DNA from 4 places in the Metapseudomonas resinovorans NBRC 106553 genome. Region 1 is predicted to be linked to each of the others. Evidence: predicted binding sites of a transcription regulator. Region 1 holds the regulator's gene; each other region holds the start of a gene.
What was found. Region 1 encodes sigma-54, which starts transcription at its own class of promoters, with help from an activator protein. Its sites were predicted from a motif close to ANTGGCATNNANNTTGCTNT; they were not measured.
Positions count from the first base shown of each region.

Region 2: a site for sigma-54 is predicted at 2,194-2,213, ahead of PCA10_RS07110 (ammonium transporter). Genes of this name have one in related genera too.
Region 3: a site for sigma-54 is predicted at 2,086-2,105, ahead of fliD (flagellar filament capping protein FliD). Genes of this name have one in related genera too.
Region 4: a site for sigma-54 is predicted at 1,920-1,939, ahead of glnK (P-II family nitrogen regulator). Genes of this name have one in related genera too.

Region 1 is NC_021499.1:1,102,304-1,107,126, reverse strand. It holds gene lptC (LPS export ABC transporter periplasmic protein LptC) at 1-280, shown strand, start outside; gene lptA (lipopolysaccharide transport periplasmic protein LptA) at 267-803, shown strand; gene lptB (LPS export ABC transporter ATP-binding protein) at 803-1,528, shown strand; gene PCA10_RS05105 (RNA polymerase factor sigma-54) at 1,676-3,172, shown strand; gene hpf (ribosome hibernation-promoting factor, HPF/YfiA family) at 3,257-3,565, shown strand; gene ptsN (PTS IIA-like nitrogen regulatory protein PtsN) at 3,576-4,040, shown strand; gene rapZ (RNase adapter RapZ) at 4,050-4,823, shown strand, end outside.
Region 2 is NC_021499.1:1,533,715-1,538,537, forward strand. It holds gene PCA10_RS07100 (GltB/FmdC/FwdC-like GXGXG domain-containing protein) at 1-413, shown strand, start outside; gene PCA10_RS07105 (FMN-binding glutamate synthase family protein) at 443-1,765, shown strand; gene PCA10_RS07110 (ammonium transporter) at 2,349-3,668, shown strand; gene PCA10_RS07115 (P-II family nitrogen regulator) at 3,680-4,018, shown strand; gene PCA10_RS07120 (DMT family transporter) at 4,121-4,462, shown strand; gene PCA10_RS07125 (hypothetical protein) at 4,626-4,805, opposite strand; gene PCA10_RS07130 (ammonium transporter) at 4,822-4,823, opposite strand, start outside.
Region 3 is NC_021499.1:4,620,415-4,625,237, reverse strand. It holds gene fliI (flagellar protein export ATPase FliI) at 1-442, shown strand, start outside; gene PCA10_RS20900 (flagellar export protein FliJ) at 439-861, shown strand; gene flgM (flagellar biosynthesis anti-sigma factor FlgM) at 970-1,251, shown strand; gene PCA10_RS20890 (flagella synthesis protein FlgN) at 1,248-1,688, shown strand; gene fliD (flagellar filament capping protein FliD) at 2,130-3,467, shown strand; gene fliS (flagellar export chaperone FliS) at 3,464-3,862, shown strand; gene PCA10_RS20875 (hypothetical protein) at 3,846-4,163, shown strand; gene PCA10_RS20870 (flagellar hook-length control protein FliK) at 4,167-4,823, shown strand, end outside.
Region 4 is NC_021499.1:6,113,818-6,118,640, reverse strand. It holds gene PCA10_RS27420 (YifB family Mg chelatase-like AAA ATPase) at 1-1,422, opposite strand, end outside; gene PCA10_RS27415 (accessory factor UbiK family protein) at 1,461-1,724, opposite strand; gene glnK (P-II family nitrogen regulator) at 2,139-2,477, shown strand; gene PCA10_RS27405 (ammonium transporter) at 2,512-3,831, shown strand; gene PCA10_RS27400 (secondary thiamine-phosphate synthase enzyme YjbQ) at 3,969-4,394, shown strand; gene sutA (transcriptional regulator SutA) at 4,471-4,788, shown strand.

The DNA.
Region 1 (4,823 bases):
GCATGTCCAGAGTGAACACGGCGAAGTCGGTCCGGAAGGCAAGGAAGTGGAATTGATCGATAATGTCCGGGTGGCCCGCACCGATGCCAAGGGCCGACCGACCATACTCACCACGAGCCGCCTGACCGTATTCCCCGACCAGGAATATGCGCAGACCCAGCAAGCCGTTAGAATCGACGCGGCCAATGGGGTGACCACGGCACAAGGAATGAAAGCGTACTTGAATGACGGCAGGATGCTCCTGCAGTCCAACGTAAGAGGCCAGCATGAGGTTCGTTAAAACCCTCCCCCTGTTGCTCAGCCTGGGCACCGCACTCGGAAGTGCCGCCGCCTGGGCATTGCCCACGGACCGCGACCAACCGATTCGCGTCCAGGCCGACAGCGCCGAGCTCGATGACAAACAAGGCGTCGCGGTCTACCGCGGCAACGTGATCATCACTCAGGGCACCATGAAGATCACTGGCGACACCGTCACGATCACCCAGAACGAGGCCGGCGACGTCGAAGTCTTCACCTCGGTGGGCAAGCCCGCGTACTACGAGCAGAAGCCGGCCGCGGACAAGGAAATCGTCAAGGCCTACGGCCTGACCATCCAGTACTTCGCTGCCAACGAGCGCATCATCCTGCTCGACCAGGCCAAGGTGGTCCAGGAAGGCAACACCTTCGAAGGCGAGAAGATCGTCTATGACACCCAGCGCCAGATCGTCAACGCGGGCCGCGCCACCGGTGGCAGCGTGACCACTCCGCGCCCGCGCATCGACATGGTCATACAGCCGAAGAAGAAAGAGCAGAAAGCACAGTAATGGCGACTCTCAAAGCCCAGCATCTGGCAAAGAGCTACAAGAGCCGCCAGGTGGTCCGCGACGTCAGCCTGTCCATCGACAGCGGCCAGATCGTCGGCCTCCTCGGCCCCAACGGCGCGGGCAAGACGACCTGCTTCTACATGATCGTCGGCCTGGTGAAGGCCGATCAGGGCCGCGTCCTGATCGATCAGCAGGACGTCACCCACCAGCCCATGCACGGCCGCGCCCGCGCGGGCATCGGCTACCTGCCGCAGGAAGCCTCGATCTTCCGCAAGCTGAGCGTGGCGGACAACATCATGGCGATCCTCGAGACCCGCAAGGAACTCGACCGCGCCGCCCGCCGCAAGGAGCTGGAAAGCCTGCTGCAGGAATTCCACATCAGCCATATCCGCGACAGCCTCGGCATGAGCCTGTCCGGCGGCGAACGCCGTCGTGTGGAGATCGCCCGAGCCCTGGCCACCGCGCCCAAATTCATCCTGCTGGACGAACCCTTCGCCGGCGTGGACCCGATTTCCGTAGGCGACATCAAGCAGATCATCCACCACCTCAAGGCCAAGGGGATCGGCGTGCTCATCACCGACCACAACGTCCGCGAGACCCTGGATATCTGCGAGACGGCCTACATTGTCAGTGACGGACAACTGATCGCCGAAGGCGACGCGGAAGCCATTCTGGCCAACCAGTTGGTGAAGGAAGTCTACCTGGGCCACGAGTTCCGCCTGTAGTCTCCCGCGCAAGCACCTACAAGATGGGTTGCAGGAGCTGGGAAAATCCTTCAAGGTCAGGCATATAATTTGCTTCCTGGTGGCGCTTCGGCGCCCTGTAGTGGATGGCGCGAGAGCGCCGGCGAATAAGGTGCTAAGCCCCCTGCCATGAAACCATCGCTAGTCCTGAAGATGGGCCAGCAGCTGACGATGACTCCTCAGCTGCAACAGGCCATCCGCCTGCTCCAACTCTCCACCCTGGACCTCCAACAGGAAATCCAGGAAGCGCTGGAGTCCAATCCCATGCTCGAGCGGCAGGAGGATGGCGACGATTTCGACACCTCCGACCCCATGGCCGAAGGTGACCAGCAGTCCAATTCCGGCAACCAGGATTCCAGCTTCCAGGAGTCCAGCGTCCAGACCAACGCCGAAGCCCTGGAAGACGGCGAATGGCACGAGCGCATCCCCAGCGAACTCCCCGTCGACACCGCCTGGGAAGACGTCTACCAGACCAGCGCCAGCAGCCTGCCGAGCAACGATGACGACGAGTGGGACTTCACCTCGCGCACCTCGGTCGGCGAAAGCCTGCAGAGCCACCTGCTCTGGCAGCTCAACCTGGCGCCGATGTCCGACACCGATCGCCTGATTGGGGTCACCCTGATCGACTGCATCAACAACGACGGCTATCTCGAGGAAACCCTCGCCGAGATCGTCGAAGCCTTCGACCCCGAGCTCGGTATCGAGCTGGACGAGGTCGAGGTCGTCCTCCACCGCATCCAGCAGTTCGAGCCCGCCGGCATCGGCGCACGCGACCTGCGCGAGTGCCTGATCCTGCAACTGCGCCAGCTGCCCTCGGGCACGCCCTGGCTGGTGGAGGCCCAGCGCCTCGCCGCCGACTTCCTCGACCTGCTCGGCAGCCGCGACTACAGCCAGCTGATGCGCCGCATGAAGGTCAAGGAAGACGAGCTGCGCCAGATCATCGAACTGATCCAGTGCCTCAACCCCCGCCCGGGCTCGCAGATCGAAGCCAGCGAACCCGAGTACGTGGTGCCGGACGTCATCGTGCGCAAGCACAACGAGCGCTGGCTGGTGGAACTGAACCAGGAAGCCGTGCCGCGCCTGCGGGTCAATCCGCACTACGCCGGCTTCGTCCGTCGCGCCGACTCCAGCGCCGACAACACCTTCATGCGCAACCAGTTGCAGGAAGCCCGCTGGTTCATCAAGAGCCTGCAGAGCCGCAACGAGACCCTGATGAAGGTCGCCACCCAGATCGTCGAGCACCAGCGCGGCTTCCTGGAATACGGCGAAGAGGCGATGAAGCCCCTGGTCCTGCACGACATCGCCGAAGCCGTGGGCATGCACGAGTCGACGATTTCCCGCGTGACCACCCAGAAATACATGCACACACCCCGCGGGATCTACGAGCTGAAGTACTTCTTCTCCAGCCACGTCAGCACCTCGGAAGGCGGCGAATGCTCGTCTACCGCGATCCGCGCCATCATCAAAAAACTGGTCGCTGCGGAAAATCCGAAAAAGCCGTTGAGCGACAGCAAGATCGCTGGTTTACTGGAGGCACAGGGCATTCAAGTGGCCCGTCGCACAGTAGCCAAGTATCGTGAATCCCTTGGGATAGCGCCTTCCAGCGAACGAAAGCGACTGATGTGACGCGGATATTGACCCACGCCAAAGTGTTCCGGTGGCAGGCCCGTTAGCCTGTCTCTTACACACGGGCAATAAGGAGAAAGCGGTATGCAAGTCAACATCAGTGGACATCAACTGGATGTGACCGACGCCCTGCGCAACTACGTTGTCGAGAAGTTCGACCGTCTGGAGCGCCATTTCGACCGAATCACCAACGTGCAAGTGATCATGCAGGTCGAGAAACTCAAACAGAAAATCGAAGCCACTTTGCACATCGCCGGCGGCGAAGTCGTTGCCAACGCGGAACATGAAGACATGTACGCCGCCATCGACCTGCTCACCGACAAGCTCGATCGCCAATTGATCAAGCACAAGGAAAAGCAGTTGAACCGCCAGCAGGGTGCCACCGCCCGCTGAACCCCTCCCTATGATCCGACTTGAGCAAATCCTGACCCCCGGCCGTTCCCTGGTGAACGTGCCGGGTGGCAGCAAAAAACGCGTACTGGAACAGATCGCCAAGCTGGTCGCGCGCGACCTTCCCGACCTCGACAACCAGGACATTTTCGAAAGCCTGGTAGCCCGGGAGAAACTCGGCTCCACCGGTTTCGGCAACGGCATCGCCATTCCCCACTGTCGCCTCACCGGCTGCACCGCGCCCATCAGCGCCGTGCTGCGCCTTGACGCGCCAGTAGATTTCGACGCCATCGACGGCGCCCCCGTGGACCTGCTGTTCGTGCTGCTGGTCCCTGAAGCCGCCACCGACGAACATCTCGAGCTGCTCCGACAGATCGCCAGCATGCTCGACCGCACTGACGTGCGCGAGCGCCTTCGCCAGGCGCCCGACAGCACCAGCCTGTACCAGGTGGTGGTGGACGTGCAGAGCGGACGCTAGGGTTTTGCCATGCGCCTGATCATCGTTAGCGGCCGCTCCGGCTCGGGCAAGAGCACCGCCCTCGATGTTCTCGAGGACCACGGTTTCTACTGCATCGACAACCTGCCGGCCGCCCTGCTTCCCGAGCTGGCCGAACGAGCGTTGCTGCACACCGAGCTGCTGCAGCCCCTGGTCGCGGTGTCGATCGACGCGCGCAACCTGCCCAGCCAGCTGCTGCGTTTTCCGGAGCTTCTGGCCGAGGCCCGCGCCCGCCACATCAAGTGCGACCTGCTCTACCTCGACGCGGAGAACGACACGCTGCTAAAGCGTTTCTCCGAAACCCGTCGGCGCCACCCGCTCACCAACGACAACCGCTCCCTTGCCGAAGCCATTCGTGACGAGGAACTGTTGCTTGCGCCGATCGCGGACCTCGCCGACCTGAAGATCGACACCACCCATCTCAACCTCTACCAGCTGCGCGACAGCCTCAAGCTGCGCCTGTTGAACCAGCCCGAGCCCGGCACCGCCTTCCTCATCGAATCCTTCGGATTCAAGCGTGGCATGCCGGTGGACGCCGACCTGGTGTTCGACGTGCGCTGCCTGCCCAATCCGTACTGGAAGCCCGAACTGCGCGAGCACTCGGGACTGGAGCCGGCCGTCGCCGAGTACCTCGCCGGGCAACCGGACGTGGAAGAGATGTATCAGGATATCCACGGCTACCTGAGCAAGTGGCTGCCGCGCTTCGCCGCCAGCAACCGCGCCTATGTCACCATCGCCATCGGCTGCACCGGCGGACACCACCGT
Region 2 (4,823 bases), 430 kb from region 1:
TGAAGGGCAGCGCCTCCCAGGCCGCCGGCGCCACCGCCCATGGCGGGCTGCTGGTGATCGAGGGCGACGCCGGTGCCCGTTGCGGCATCTCCATGAAGGGCGTCGACATCGTGGTCGGCGGCAGCATCGGCCACATGAGCTGCTTCATGGCCCAGGCCGGGCGCCTGGTGGTCTGCGGCGATGCCGGCGACGCCCTCGGCGACTCGCTCTACGAGACCCGCATCTACGTCCGCGGCGAGGTGAAGTCCCTGGGTTCGGACTGCATCGAGAAAGAGATGCGCGCCGAGCACCTGGAAGAGCTCCAGGAGCTGCTCAACCGCGCCGGCTTCGACGCCGACCCGGCCAGCTTCAAGCGCTACGGCTCGGCGCGCACCCTGTACAACTTCAAGGTCGATAACGCATCCGCCTACTGATCCAGCACCGCCCCGACGAGGAATTGCAAATGAGCGAAAAACACACTCCGGTGCTGCGCGAGTCCGCCACCTTCGACCGCCTGACCATCCAGGAAATCCAGCGTGCCGCCGAGACCGGCATCTATGACATCCGTGGCGGCGGCACCAAGCGCAAGCTGCCGCACTTCGACGACCTGCTGCTGCTCGGCGCCTCGGTCTCCCGCTACCCGCTGGAAGGCTACCGCGAGAAGTGCGGCACCGACGTCGTGCTCGGCACCCGCTTCGCCAAGAAGCCGATCCACCTGAAGATCCCCGTGACCATCGCCGGCATGAGCTTCGGCGCGCTGTCGGCCAACGCCAAGGAAGCCCTCGGCCGTGGCGCCAGCATCGCCGGCACCAGCACCACCACCGGCGACGGCGGCATGACCCCGGAAGAGCGCGGCCAGTCCCAGCACCTGGTGTACCAGTACCTGCCGTCGCGTTACGGCATGAACCCCGACGATCTGCGCAAGGCCGACGCCATCGAGATCGTCCTCGGCCAGGGCGCCAAGCCGGGCGGCGGCGGCATGCTGCTGGGCATGAAGGTCACCGAGCGCGTCGCCGGCATGCGCACCCTGCCGGTGGGCGTCGACCAGCGCAGCGCCTGCCGTCACCCCGACTGGACCGGCCCGGACGACCTGGCGATCAAGATCGCCGAGCTGCGCGAGATCACCGACTGGGAAAAACCCATCTACGTGAAGATCGGCGCCAGCCGCCCCTACTACGACGTCAAGCTGGCGGTGAAGGCCGGCGCCGACGTGATCGTCCTCGACGGCATGCAGGGCGGCACCGCGGCCACCCAGGAAGTGTTCATCGAGCACGTGGGCATCCCGATCCTCCCGGCCATCCCGCAAGCCGTGCAGGCCCTGCAGGAGATGGGCATGCACCGCAAGGTGCAGCTGATCGTCTCCGGCGGCATCCGCAATGGCGCCGACGTGGCCAAGGCCATGGCCCTGGGCGCCGACGCGGTGGCCATCGGCACTGCCGCCCTGGTGGCCCTGGGCGACAACCATCCGCGCCTGGACGACGAACTGAAGAAGATCGGCTCCGCCGCCGGCTACTACGACGACTGGCAGAACGGCCGCGACCCGGCCGGCATCACCACCCAGGACCCGGAGCTGTCCAAGCGCCTCGACCCGGTGGAAGCCGGCCGCCGCCTGGCCAACTACCTGCGGGTGCTGGTGCTGGAAGCCCAGACCATGGCACGGGCCTGCGGCAAGTCCCACCTGCACAACCTCGACCCCGAGGACCTGGTGGCCCTGACCGTGGAAGCCGCCGCCATGGCCCGCGTGCCGCTGGCCGGCACCAGCTGGATTCCGGGGCAGGGTTACTGATCCGGCGGGTTATCCACGGCAGAAAAGGCCGGCGAGAAATCGCCGGCCTTTTTCTTTGCGGCACATGTTGGCTGCTGGCGCGGTACGCCTACCGGGCACCCGGTAGGATGGGGAGAGCGGAGCGAAACCCATGCTGCGGCGCTCGGCCACGATGGGTTTCGCAGGCTCTACCCATCCTACGGTCTGTCCGTGAGCAAGGGAGGACGTCGCTTTTCACGTCCACCGGCGGTGCCCATTGCGCGCGCCAATGGTGGATCGGTGGAGCGTGATCCACCCTGCGTTCTGCGCATTCTTAATTGGCAGGAAATTCAAATTCGCACCAAGAAAATGCGCCCGACACCGCCGCTGCAACCCACCTGACTCCTGTCCTCTCCGACAAACCCAATCCCATTCAACGACTTAGCAGAAATGTAAGCAGGTGCTGCGACCTTGGCAGGCCAATTGCTATGCCTGTAGGGAAACTAAATTGCCCTACAGGAAGTTCAAGGTGCAGGCCCGGCCTTTCCCTCCTGGGGCGTACAGACGGCGGGCCGCACGCCGACAGCGGCCCTGCCGAATCCCCGTCGGTTGGAGGCAACAGGCAATGATCCGGTTTTCACATGTGGGCCGCGGTATGTTGGGCCTTTCCCTTCTGGTGGGCAGCGTCGCCGCTTCGGCGGACGAAGCCGTGCCCGCGATCAACAGTGGCGACACCGCCTTCGTGGCGCTCTGCTCGCTGGTGGTGCTGCTGATGACCCTGCCGGGCCTGGCGCTGTTCTACGGCGGCATGGCGCGGACCAAGAACGTGCTGTCGATCCTCATGCAGGTGTTCTGCACCGCCTCGCTGATGTCGGTGCTCTTCGCCATCTACGGCTACAGCCTGACCTTCACCGACGGCGGTTCGCTGCAGTCGGTGATCGGTGGCCTCGACAAGCTGTTCATGGTCGGCATCACCAAGGACTCGGTGGTGGGCACCATCCCCGAATACCTGTACTTCCTGTTCATGCTGCTGTTCGCCGCCATCACCCCGGCGATCATCGTCGGCGCCTTCGCCGAGCGCATGAAGTTCGCCGCCGTGCTGGTGTTCATGACGGTGTGGCTGACCATCAACTACATCCCCATGGCGCACATGGCCTGGGGTGGCGGTTGGGTCTTCAACCTCGGTGTGCAGGACTTCGCCGGCGGCAACGTGGTGCACCTCAACGTCGGCATCGCCGCCCTGGTGGGCGCCTGGTTGCTGGGCCGCCGTCGCGGTTTCGGCACCCCGACCCTGGCGCCCCACAACATGACCATGACCCTCACCGGCGGCTCGCTGCTGTGGGTGGGCTGGCTGGGCTTCTGCGGTGGCTGCGCCCTGGCCGCCAGCGGCTTCGCCATGCTGGTGATGGTCAACACCATGCTCGCCAGCTGCGCCGGCGCCCTGGGCTGGATGCTCGTCGAGTGGCAACACCGTGGTCGGCCGAGCCTGTTCGGTGCGGTCTCCGGCGCCATTGCCGGCCTGGTCGCCATCACCCCGGCCTGCGGCTACGTCGGCCCCATGGGCGCCATCCTGCTGGGCCTGATCGCCGGCCCGGTGTGCGTGTGGTCGGTGGACAAGCTGAAACCCATGATCGGCCTGGACGACGCCTTCGACGTGTTCGGCGTGCATGGCGTGGCCGGCATCCTCGGCGGCCTGCTGACCCCGGTGTTCGCCCTCACCGCCATCGGCGGCCAGGGCTTCCCCGAGGGCCGCACCCTGTTCGACCAGTTGCTGGTGAACGGCGGCGCCATCCTCTTCAGCATCCTCTTCTCGGCCATCACCAGCCTGATCGCCTTCAAGGTGGCGGCGGCGCTGTGCGGCGGTCTGCGCGTGGACGAGGAAGCCGAGGTGGATGGCCTGGACCTCTCCGCCCACGGCGAAGTCGGCTACAAGTACTCGAACTGAAGGACGCGGCCATGAAACTCATCACCGCAGTGATCAAACCCTTCCGCCTGGACGACGTCCGCGAGGCGCTGACCGAGGCCGGGGTGAACGGCGTGACCGTCACCGAGGTCAAGGGCTACGGCCGACAGAAGGGCCATTCGGAAATCTACCGGGGCGCCGAGTACGTGGTGGAGCTGCTGCCCAAGATCAAGCTGGAAGTGGTGGTGGCCGACACCCTGTGCCAGGCCGCCACCGACGCCATCCTCAAGGCGGCGTACACCGGCAAGATCGGCGACGGAAAATTGTTCGTCATGGACCTGGAAAGCGTGGTGCGCATCCGCACCGGCGAGCTGGGCGAAGACGCCATTTGATCCATCCGCAGTTCCCCGCGCCGACGCCTTGCGTCGGCGCTTTCTTTGGTAACGGAAAAGCGCTGCGCACGGTTCAGGATTGAAGAGAAGGAGAGGTGAACGATGGCATGGTTGAACGGATGGGGATTCCTGCTGCTGGCGGGGTTCTGCGAGATCTTGTACGCGTCGATCATCCCGCGCACGGAAGGCTTCACCCGGCTCTGGCCGAGCCTCTACTGCGGGTTCTTCCTGCTGCTCAGCATCTACCTGCTGAGCCTGTCGGTGCGGGTGCTGCCGCTCGGGCTGGCCTATGCCGTCTGGGTGGGCATCGGCACCCTCGGCACCGTGGCCTACGGCACCCTGTTCCTCGGTGAGCAGCTGGGGGTGCTGAAGGGTCTGTGCCTGGTGATGATCATCGGCGGGATAGTTGGGCTGAAGCTGGTGAGCGAGGCGCAGGTGGCGTGAGAAGGGCGTAGGAGCGAGCTCATTTGTAGGATGGGTAGAGCGTAGCGAAACCCATCGCTGCGGAGTGATGGGTTTCGCGGGCTCTACCCATCCTACGGATCTGTCTGTGCCGGCCAAATAGACCGTAGCCCGGATTGCATCCGGGCTACGAGGGAAGGGCGGGTTATTTCAACTTCGGCAACTTCTCGTCCGGCAGGTCGTAGCTGTGCTTCTCGTGGATGAAGGTGGCCACCAGGGCGTATAGGGTGGCGGCGATCACCACCACGGTGATGACGCCGAGCACGGTGGGGTTGTCGGCGAAGGTGAACACGGCGCTGGCGCCTTCGTAGGTGCTGATGCTCATAGGGATACTCCTGCAGTC
Region 3 (4,823 bases), 2.8 Mb from region 1:
GGAAAGCGCCGGCAACGGGGAAAACGACAAGGGCAGCCTCAGCGCCATCTACACGGTACTGGCCGAAGGCGACGACCAGCAGGACCCGATAGTCGACTGTGCCCGCGCCATCCTCGACGGCCACATCGTGCTCTCAAGGCGCCTGGCCGATGTCGGCCATTACCCGGCCATCGACATCGCCGCCTCGGTCAGCCGCTGCATGAGCCAGGTGTCCCAGCCGCGCCATCTGGCGGCGGCGCGCCAGCTGAAGGAGTTCAGCGGCACCTACGACAAGATCAAGGAACTCATCCCGTTGGGGGGCTATACCCCGGGCATGGACATGAAGACCGACCGCGCGGTGCAACTGGCGCCGGCCATCGAGCGCTTCCTGCGCCAGGACGTGGGGGAGGGCGCCGAACTGGACGCCTGCATCACCGCGCTCAGAGGGTTGGCCGGGGCATGAAGGAGCAGATCGAGGTGCTCTCGCGCCTGGCCGGCCTGCGTGGGGTGAAGGTCCGCGAGATACTCGGGCGGGTCAACTACCAGCGCAACCTGTGCCAGCGCTACCGCAACAACATCGCCGGCCTCGGCAAGCTGTGCGGCTTCAGCTCGCCGGTCAGCACCCCACTGCAGCGCAGCAACCAGCAGCAGTACAAGCTCACCCTGCACAAGATGCTGCAACTGCAGAAGGTGGAACTCTCGGTGGCCGAGCAGACGCTGGCGCGCATCCAGGACGAACTGCTGGCGGCCATGCGCAGCGAGAAGCTGCTGGCCCAGGTCATCGACGGGCGCCTGCAGGAGTGGCAACAACTGCTTGCCCGGCAGGAGCAGCAAATCCAGGATGGGCTCGCCAGCCAGGCCTGGTGGCGTTCTCACGAATGAGGTCTGATGCGTGGAGAGTGAATAGAGGAAAATTTCTTTCCGCCGCACTTAAGTCCCGCTTTGATGCGGTCGCCTGTATGGCAGTAACCCGATGATCTGGACGCAATCATGGAAATCAGCAGGCATTTGAAATCCGTCGCGGCCGCCCAGGCCGAAGCCGCCGACACGCTTCGCCAGGAGCCGCCGAAGGCTGCCCGCGAGGCCGCCACCAGCCGCCCGCCGGAGAAGCTGCAGCTCGACCAGATGCAGCAGACCCTGCGCGAGATGCCCGACGTCGATCTCGCCCGCATCGAGGAAATCCGCCAGGCCCTGCGCAGCGGTGGTATCGAGACCGACGCCCGTTCCCTGGCCGCGAGCATCCTCGGCTACCACACCGGCAGCGAGTCGTGACCCGTCGCGACAAGCTGCTGCACCTGGTGGAATGCGAGATCCAGCAGGATGGCGTCGACTACCTGGCATTGCGCGGCTTGATGCAGGCCCTCTACGGACACCTGCTGGAACGTGACAACCTCGAGATCGACCAGCACAACCGCGACATCCTCCGGCTGGTGGACGACATCGCCGCGCGCGCCGAGCGCCGCACCAAGGTCCTCGCCGCCTTCGGCTTCGAGCCCGGGCTGGCCGGTATGGCTGCGCTGCTGACCCACTTCCCCGGGCGTCGCGGCGAGCAACTGCAGCAGGCCTGGCAACGGCTCGGCCAACTCGCCAGCCAGTGCAAGCGCCTGAACGAACGCAACGGCAAGCTGCTGGCGATGCACCACGACATCCTCGCCCAGCTCCTCGGCACCGGCGCCGGTCCCCAGCTCTATACCCAGCAGGGGTATTGAGCGGAGCAGCCCCACGGGCTGCTTTCGCGAATGAATTCGCTCCTACAGGAAAAGCACTCATCTGCGTGCCCGCACGTACTGCCCCCTCTCCCGTCGGGAGAGGGTTGGGGTGAGGGCAGCCAGTCTTCGCTGGGAGTCCGCAGGGCAGACCTGCGGTCCGCTTTCGCGAATGAATTCGCTCCTACAGGAAAGCACCCATCTGTGTGCCCGAACGAATTCACCCTCATCGCCACGACACTCCCTTAACGAATCCCTCCGCCAGGTCGCCTTTGCCAGGTACCACTCCCACCGACGGGGTGCGGAAACGGCCTTTCCCCTTGTCGCCCGGTTGCGTCCAGGAGGAAGTCCAGCTTCTCCCTATCCGGGCTGAAAGCCGCATGAATACTGGCTATCGGCCATTGGCATCGAACTTGCTCTTCAAGGCTCAAGGGGTATCACGACATGGCTATAGATTCCGATTACGTAAAGCAGATGGCATCGCAGCTGGCCAACTATGAAGTGCAGTCCGCGCTGACCAAGGCCAACCGCAACCAGACCGCCTACAAGTCCCAACTGACCGCGGTGACCACGCTGGATACCGCGCTCAAGAGCTTCTCCTCGGCGATCAAGGGGCTGAAGAGTTCCTCCACCAGCATGCTGGTGAACAAGGCCACCTTCAGCAAGGAAGGCGTGGCCACCGCCACCGTGGGGCCCAAGGCCGTGTCGGGCAGCTACCAGTTCTTCGTCGAGCAGCTGGCCAGCTCTCACCAGGTGGCGCTGCAGGGCCTGACCACTGACGACATCGATACCCAGGGCGAGCTGACCATCGGCCAGGATGGCAAGTCGTTCAAGATCAACCTCGCCAGCATCGACACCGACGGCGACGGCAAGAACTCCCTGGACGAACTGGCCGCGGCCATCAACGCCGCCACCGACAACACCGGGGTCAAGGCCAGCCTGCTGCGCAGCAATGGCCAGGTGTCCCTGGTGCTGGGCGCGGAGAAGAGCGGGGCGGCCAACGCCATCAGCCTGTCCCTGTCCGGGACCGACAGCGCGAGCAGCGTGTTCGAGAATGCCGTGGCCAACCGCACCGAACTGTCGGCGGCCAAGGATGCGCGGGTTCGCCTGGGCGGCGAGACCGGCATGCTGCTGACCAACGCCAGCAACACCTTCGACAGCCTGATCGACGGCGTCAGCCTCACCTTCAACCAGACCCACAAGTCCGGCGATCAGCCCCTGCAGGTGGACATCGGCCAGGACCAGGCCGGTACCTCGGACCAGGTGAAAAAGTTCGTCGATGCCTTCAACACCCTGATGGGCACCTTCGACACCTTGACCGCCAGCGGTGGCGAGGATGGCAGCACCCGTGGCGTCCTGGCCGGCGACTCCGGCGTGCGCGCCATCGAGAGCATGCTCAACCAGCTGGTGCGCAAGGAGTTCGGCGGCGCGACCCTGATCAACTTCGGCATCAGCGCCGACCGCAACGGCAAGCTGAGCATCGACGCCGCTCGCTTCGAGAAAGCCGTGGCCGCCGATCCCCAGGGCCTGGAACAACTGTTCCGCGACAAGGACAGCCTGCTCGACTCGGTGGACAAGAGCCTCTCGGTCTACACCAGCAGCGTCAACGGGCTGATGAAGAACCGCAAGGAGTCGCTGAACCTGAACCTCAAGCGCGTCGACCAGCAGTTCGATGCCATCGAGAAGCAGTACGACAACTACTACAACCGCTACCTGAAGCAGTACACCAGCATGATGCAGATTATGGATTCCATGTCCCAGACCAGCGGGATGTTCCAATGAGCGGCTACGACATGACGGACAGCTACAACAGCTACCGCTCCATCGACCTGGAGGCCAAGGCCGCCGCCGCCTCGCCCTACGAGCTGGTGCTGGTGCTGTTCGACGGCCTGCTCGACGAGCTGGCCCGCGCCCGTGGCCATATCGAACACAAGCGCTTCCAGCAGAAGGGCCAGTCCCTGGAGAAGTGCCTGAACATCCTCAATGGCCTCAACGGCGCCCTCGACTACGAGGGCGGCGGCGAGGTGGTGCAGGGCATCGCGCGCCTCTACGACTACTGCATCTATCGCCTCTCCGATGTCAGCGTGACCCTGTCCCTGGAAGGCCTGGACGAAGTGGTGCACCTGCTCGGCACGTTGCGCGAGGGGTGGGAGGGCGTGAGTGCAACCCGCCGTTGAAATCCGCCGGGTGCGCGAACTGCACGCCCAGCTGGACCTGGCCCTGCGCTCCCAGGACTGGGACGCGGTGAGCCGCGCCGACCTCGCCATCCGCCAGTACTTGCAGGCCCAGGCTGGGCGCAACGACCTGGCGACGGACGTGACGGAGGCGCGGCGCTGGCTGAAGGCGCTGCACGATCGCGCCATGCAGGCCTGCGCCGACGAATGCGAGCGGCTGCGCCGCCTGATGTTGAACCACCTGGAGTACGCCGAGGGACGTTCGGCCTATATGCAGGTGGAGGCTTACCTTGGAGGGCAATAGGCCGTGATCCAGACCTTCGATGCGGCGCCCCAGCCCCAGGCCATGGCGGCCCCGGCGCAGGCCCCGCTGCCCGCCGCGCCCTGGCAGCCGGAGATTGGTTCGGCGCTTCCGCCGAGCTTCAGCGATGAGCTGCTGAACAGCGTGCAGGTCGTTGCCGATGTGCCGGAGGAGGCCGCCCTGGTCGAGCCGCTGGCCGAAGCGCCGAGCGAGCCCGCCGCCGCGCCGCAGGTGCCCGCCGAGCAGCAGGACCCGGCGGCGCTGACTCCGGAACTCTGGCTGCTGAGCATGCTCGGCCAGCAGAACCTCCAGGTGCAGGCGCAAGACAAGCCGAACGCTGTCGATGCCGTTCGCGCGCAGCAGTCCGTAGCCGCGCAGCAGTTCCTAGCCGCGCAGCAATCCATAGCCGCCGCGCCCGTCCCGACCCGTCAGCTGGACGATCTCGCCGCTGACGCCCAAGTCCAGCCCCAGGCAGCCGCGCACAGTGCCCGCGCGGCCCTGGATACCCCGGACCTCCCGCCGGCACTGGTGCCCCAGGCGCCGTCCGATGAGCTCGCGGCAGTCGGCGAACGCCCGGCCCTGGCCTTGGTGTCCGCTACCCAGGGCGAGGCGCCGCGCAGCCCGGTACAGGGCACCGCGCCGAGTGCAAGCGGACGAGCGCCT
Region 4 (4,823 bases), 1.3 Mb from region 1:
GTCCGCCAGGGTGCGTGCCACCTTGAGGATCCGGTGCGCCGCGCGCAGGGACAGGCCAAGGCGCTCACAGGCGTCTTCCAGCCAGTTGCGATCCGCATCTGGCAGGGCGCAGTGCTGGCGCAGGCCCTTGAGGTCGAGGAAGGCATTGGCGCAACCCTGGCGCTGCAGTTGCAGGTGCCGTGCCCGCGCCACCTCGGCGGCGGCCTCGGCACTGCTCGGGCCCTCGCTGGGACCAGGCTCCAGGGCGGTGGCTTCGCGGGCCACGGTGAGGTGCAGGTCGATCCGGTCGAGCAGCGGCCCGGACAGCTTGGCGCGGTAGCGCTGGATCTGCTCCGGGGTGCAACGGCAGCGGCCACCGGGGTCGCCAAGATATCCACAGGGGCAGGGGTTCATGGCCGCCACGAGCTGGAAGCGCGCCGGGAAGCGCACCTTGTCATGGGCACGGGCAATGACGATCTCGCCGCTCTCCAGGGGCTCGCGCAGGACTTCCAGCACCTTGCGGTCGAACTCGGGAAGTTCGTCGAGAAACAGCACGCCCTGGTGGGCCAAGGTGATTTCCCCCGGCTTGGGGCGGCTGCCACCGCCCACCAGGGCCGCGCCGGAAGCGCTGTGGTGCGGCTGGCGGAACGGGCGCTGGGGCCAACCACGCAGCGGCGCGTGGCTGGCCACCGAGTGGATGGCGGCGACTTCCAGCGCTTCCTGTTCTTCCAGGGGGGGAAGCAGGCCGGGCAGGCGGCTGGCGAGCAGGGTCTTGCCGGTGCCGGGCGGGCCGCAAAAAAGCAGGTTGTGGGAGCCCGCCGCGGCCACCAGCAGGGCGCGCTTGGCGGCGGCCTGGCCCTGGACGTCGGCGAGGTCGGGGTAGGGGGGGCGCTCTGCCAGAAGGCCCTGGGCCTGGTAGGGCGCGAGCGGGGTGTGGCCGGCGAAGTGCGCGGTCAGCTCCAGCAGGTGATCGGCGGCCATTACCTTGAGGCCGCTGGCCAGGCTGGCTTCCTCGGCGTTCTCCCGGGGTACCACCAGGGTGCGCCCGAGCGCGCGGGCGGCCAATGCCGCCGGCAGTACGCCCTGGACCGGCCGCAGGGCGCCGGAGAGGGCCAGCTCACCCAGGCATTCCACGTCTTCCAGGGCGCCGGCGGGCAGTTGGCCACTGGCGGCGAGCACGCCGAGGGCGATGGCCAGGTCGAAGCGGCCGCCATCCTTGGGCAGGTCGGCCGGCGCCAGGTTGAGGGTGATGCGGCGGGGCGGAAAGTCGAAGCCGCTGTTCTGGATAGCGCTGCGCACGCGGTCCTTGCTTTCCTTCACGGCGGTTTCCGGCAGGCCCACCAGGGCCAGGGACGGCAGGCCGTTGGCGAGATGCGCCTCGACGGTCACGGCAGGGGCTTGAACGCCAACCTGCGCGCGGCTGTGGACGATGGCCAGGGACATTGATCACTCCTTGATCGGTCCGCCGGGCCGGAGCGGGATCACTCCGTGGGCGGCGGGTTCAGCTTGGCTTCCATTTCCGCGACCTTGGCCTCCAGCGCTTCCAGGCGGGCACGGGTGCGGGCGAGTACCACCATCTGGCTGTCGAACTCGTCGCGGCTGACCAGGTCGAGTTTGCCGAAGGCGCTTTGCAGCAGGACCTTGAACTGCGCCTCGATCTCGCCGCGGGGCAGCGGGCTGTCACTGCTGAACAGGCGCGAGGCGGTGGCGGCGAGGGTATCGAGCAGGGCTTTGGGCGGCAGCATGGCGGGATTCCGTAAATGACTGGGCGCAAGTCTACCACGGGGTCCCGGCGGGCCGGATCGGCGCAGGGAGGCGCACACTTTTTGAGCAGTGCCCTGGGGCGTCGCGCACCGCTTTGGTGCGATCCATCCGTCGCTTTAATCGTGCCGGGAGGGCATGGGGCCAGTATCTGCTTGAAAAAACGCACTTTGTACGGTTCTGGCAAGGATTCTGCTTGGAGGTAAGCGACGCATGCACTGATGCAGTTCCGGTGCACCGGGCGAGGCGGGGGAGTGTTTCGCCAGACGCGGTTGGTTGACGTCGAAGGGCCATGCCAAGGCCTTCGGCGCGTTACAAAAGCCAGACACTGCGCTTAGACTTGAGCCGGGTTCGCGTTTTTCCTGGGGCAAGTCAACCAAACACGGGAGAGAGTTTTCATGAAGCTAGTCACCGCCATCATCAAGCCTTTCAAGCTCGACGACGTGCGCGAGTCGCTGTCGGAGATCGGCGTCCAGGGCATTACCGTCACCGAGGTCAAGGGCTTCGGACGGCAGAAGGGTCACACCGAGTTGTATCGCGGCGCGGAATACGTCGTTGATTTCCTGCCGAAGGTGAAGATCGACGTGGCGATTGCCGACGATCAGCTGGATCGCGTGATCGAGGCCATCACCAAGGCCGCCAACACCGGCAAGATCGGTGACGGCAAGATCTTCGTAGTCAATCTGGAACAGGCCATCCGTATCCGTACCGGCGAAACCGGCACAGACGCGATCTAAGCCGCCGAACCCCAACGCCCCAGGAGAAAACAACATGACTCTGCGTAAAACCGCAGGGCTAGGAGCCCTTTTGTCCCTCGTCACCCCCGGCCTGGCCATGGCCGCCGACGAGGTCGTACTGAACAGCGGTGACACGGCGTGGATGCTTACCGCCACGGCACTAGTCCTGTTCATGACCATCCCCGGCCTGGCGCTGTTCTACGGCGGCATGGTGCGTTCCAAGAACATCCTGTCGGTCATGATGCAGTGCTTCGCCATCACCGGCCTGATCAGCATCCTCTGGGTGATCTACGGCTACAGCATCGCGTTCGACACCACCGGCATGGAGAAGGGCGTCGTCAACTTCAGCTCCTTCGTGGGTGGTTTCTCCAAGGCCTTCCTCAGTGGCGTCGGCGTCGACAGCCTGGTGGCGGCCTTCCCCGAAAGCGTCTTCATCACCTTCCAGATGACCTTCGCGATCATCACCCCGGCGCTGATCGTGGGTGCATTCGCCGAGCGCATGAAATTCTCCGCCATGCTGATCTTCATGGCCGTCTGGTTCACCCTGGTCTATGCCCCGATCGCCCACATGGTGTGGAGCGGTGACGGCGCCCTGATGTGGGACTGGGGCGTGCTGGACTTCGCCGGTGGCACCGTGGTGCACATCAACGCCGGTGTCGCTGGCCTGGTTGCCTGCCTGGTGCTGGGCAAGCGCAAGGGCTACCCGACCACCCCGATGGCTCCGCACAACCTGGGCTACACCCTGGTCGGCGCCGCCATGCTCTGGGTAGGCTGGTTCGGCTTCAACGCCGGTTCCGCCGTAGCCGCCAACGGCACCGCCGGCATGGCCATGCTGGTCACCCAGATCGCCACCGCCGCCGCCGCCCTGGGCTGGATGTTCGCCGAGTGGCTGACCCACGGTAAGCCGAGTGCCCTGGGCATCGCTTCCGGCGTGGTCGCCGGCCTGGTCGCCATCACCCCGGCCGCCGGTACCGTCGGCCCCATGGGCGCCCTGATCATCGGCCTGGTTGCCGGCGTGATCTGCTACTTCAGCGCCACCAGCCTGAAGCGCAAGCTGGGCTACGACGACTCCCTGGACGCCTTCGGCGTACACGGCATCGGCGGTATCGTCGGCGCCCTGCTGACCGGCATCTTCGCCGCTCCGGTCCTGGGTGGCTTCGGCAGCGTCGACGACATCGGTGCGCAGTTCTTCATCCAGCTCAAGGGCGTGGTCGTGACCGTGCTCTACACCGGTATCGTGACCTTCGTGATCCTCAAGGTCCTGGACGTGGTGATGGGCCTGCGTGTGAACGAAGAGGAAGAGACCGTCGGCCTCGACCTGGCTCAGCACAACGAGCGCGGCTACAACCTCTGATCCCGATGATTTCCCCGTTCGGCAGTTGCCGGCGGGGAGCGCGGAAGGAAAGCCGAAAGGGCGCCGAAAGGCGCCCTTTGTTTTTTCAGCGGCCGCGCTAAAATGCCGCCCGTACGAGCCGAGACAGGCATTTGCGGATGTGGCAGCAGACCCTGATCACCTTGCGCCCGCGACCACGTGGCTTCCACCTGGTCACCGAGGACATCCTTGCGGCACTGCCGGAACTGCGGCGCTGTCGCGTCGGTCTGTTGCACCTCTGGCTGCAGCACACCTCGGCCTCCCTGACGGTCAACGAGAACGCCGACCCTGCGGTGCGGCGTGACTTCGAGCGATTCTTCAATCGCCTGGTGCCCCAGGGAGAAAACGGCTATGAACATGACTACGAAGGGCCGGACGACTTGCCCGCGCACTTCAAGGGCAGCCTGCTGGGCTGTCAGCTGAGTCTGCCGGTCAAAGACGGGCAGTTGGCGATGGGCACCTGGCAAGGTGTCTACCTGGGTGAGCACCGCGATCAAGGCGGTGCGCGCCGGGTGTTGGCGACCTTGCACGGCGAGGCGCCCTGAATTTTTTCCGGCAGCGTTAGAAAGCTGGCGCAGCTGGGCTATAACTAACCTGCTTTGGCAAGGCATGAGGTAGAACATGAGCGACGAAGAACTGGAACAAGACGAGCTGGAAGCGGCCGACGAGGACGACGGCGAAGAGCTGGCTGCAGCCGATGATGGTGATAGCGACGACGATGGCGAGGCCCCTGCCCCTTCCTCCGGGAAGAAGGCCAAGGCTGCGGTCGAAGTCGAAGAGATGCCCAGCATCGAAGCCAAGCAGAAAGAGCGCGATGCCCTGGCCAGAGCCATGGACGAATTCCTGGCGCGCGGCGGCAAAGTGCAGGAGGTCGAACCCAACGTGGTCGCCGACCCGCCGAAGAAGCCGGACAGCAAGTACGGCAGCCGCCCCATCTGAGGCCGGCACCCGTCGAAAGAGCCCGCCATTGGCGG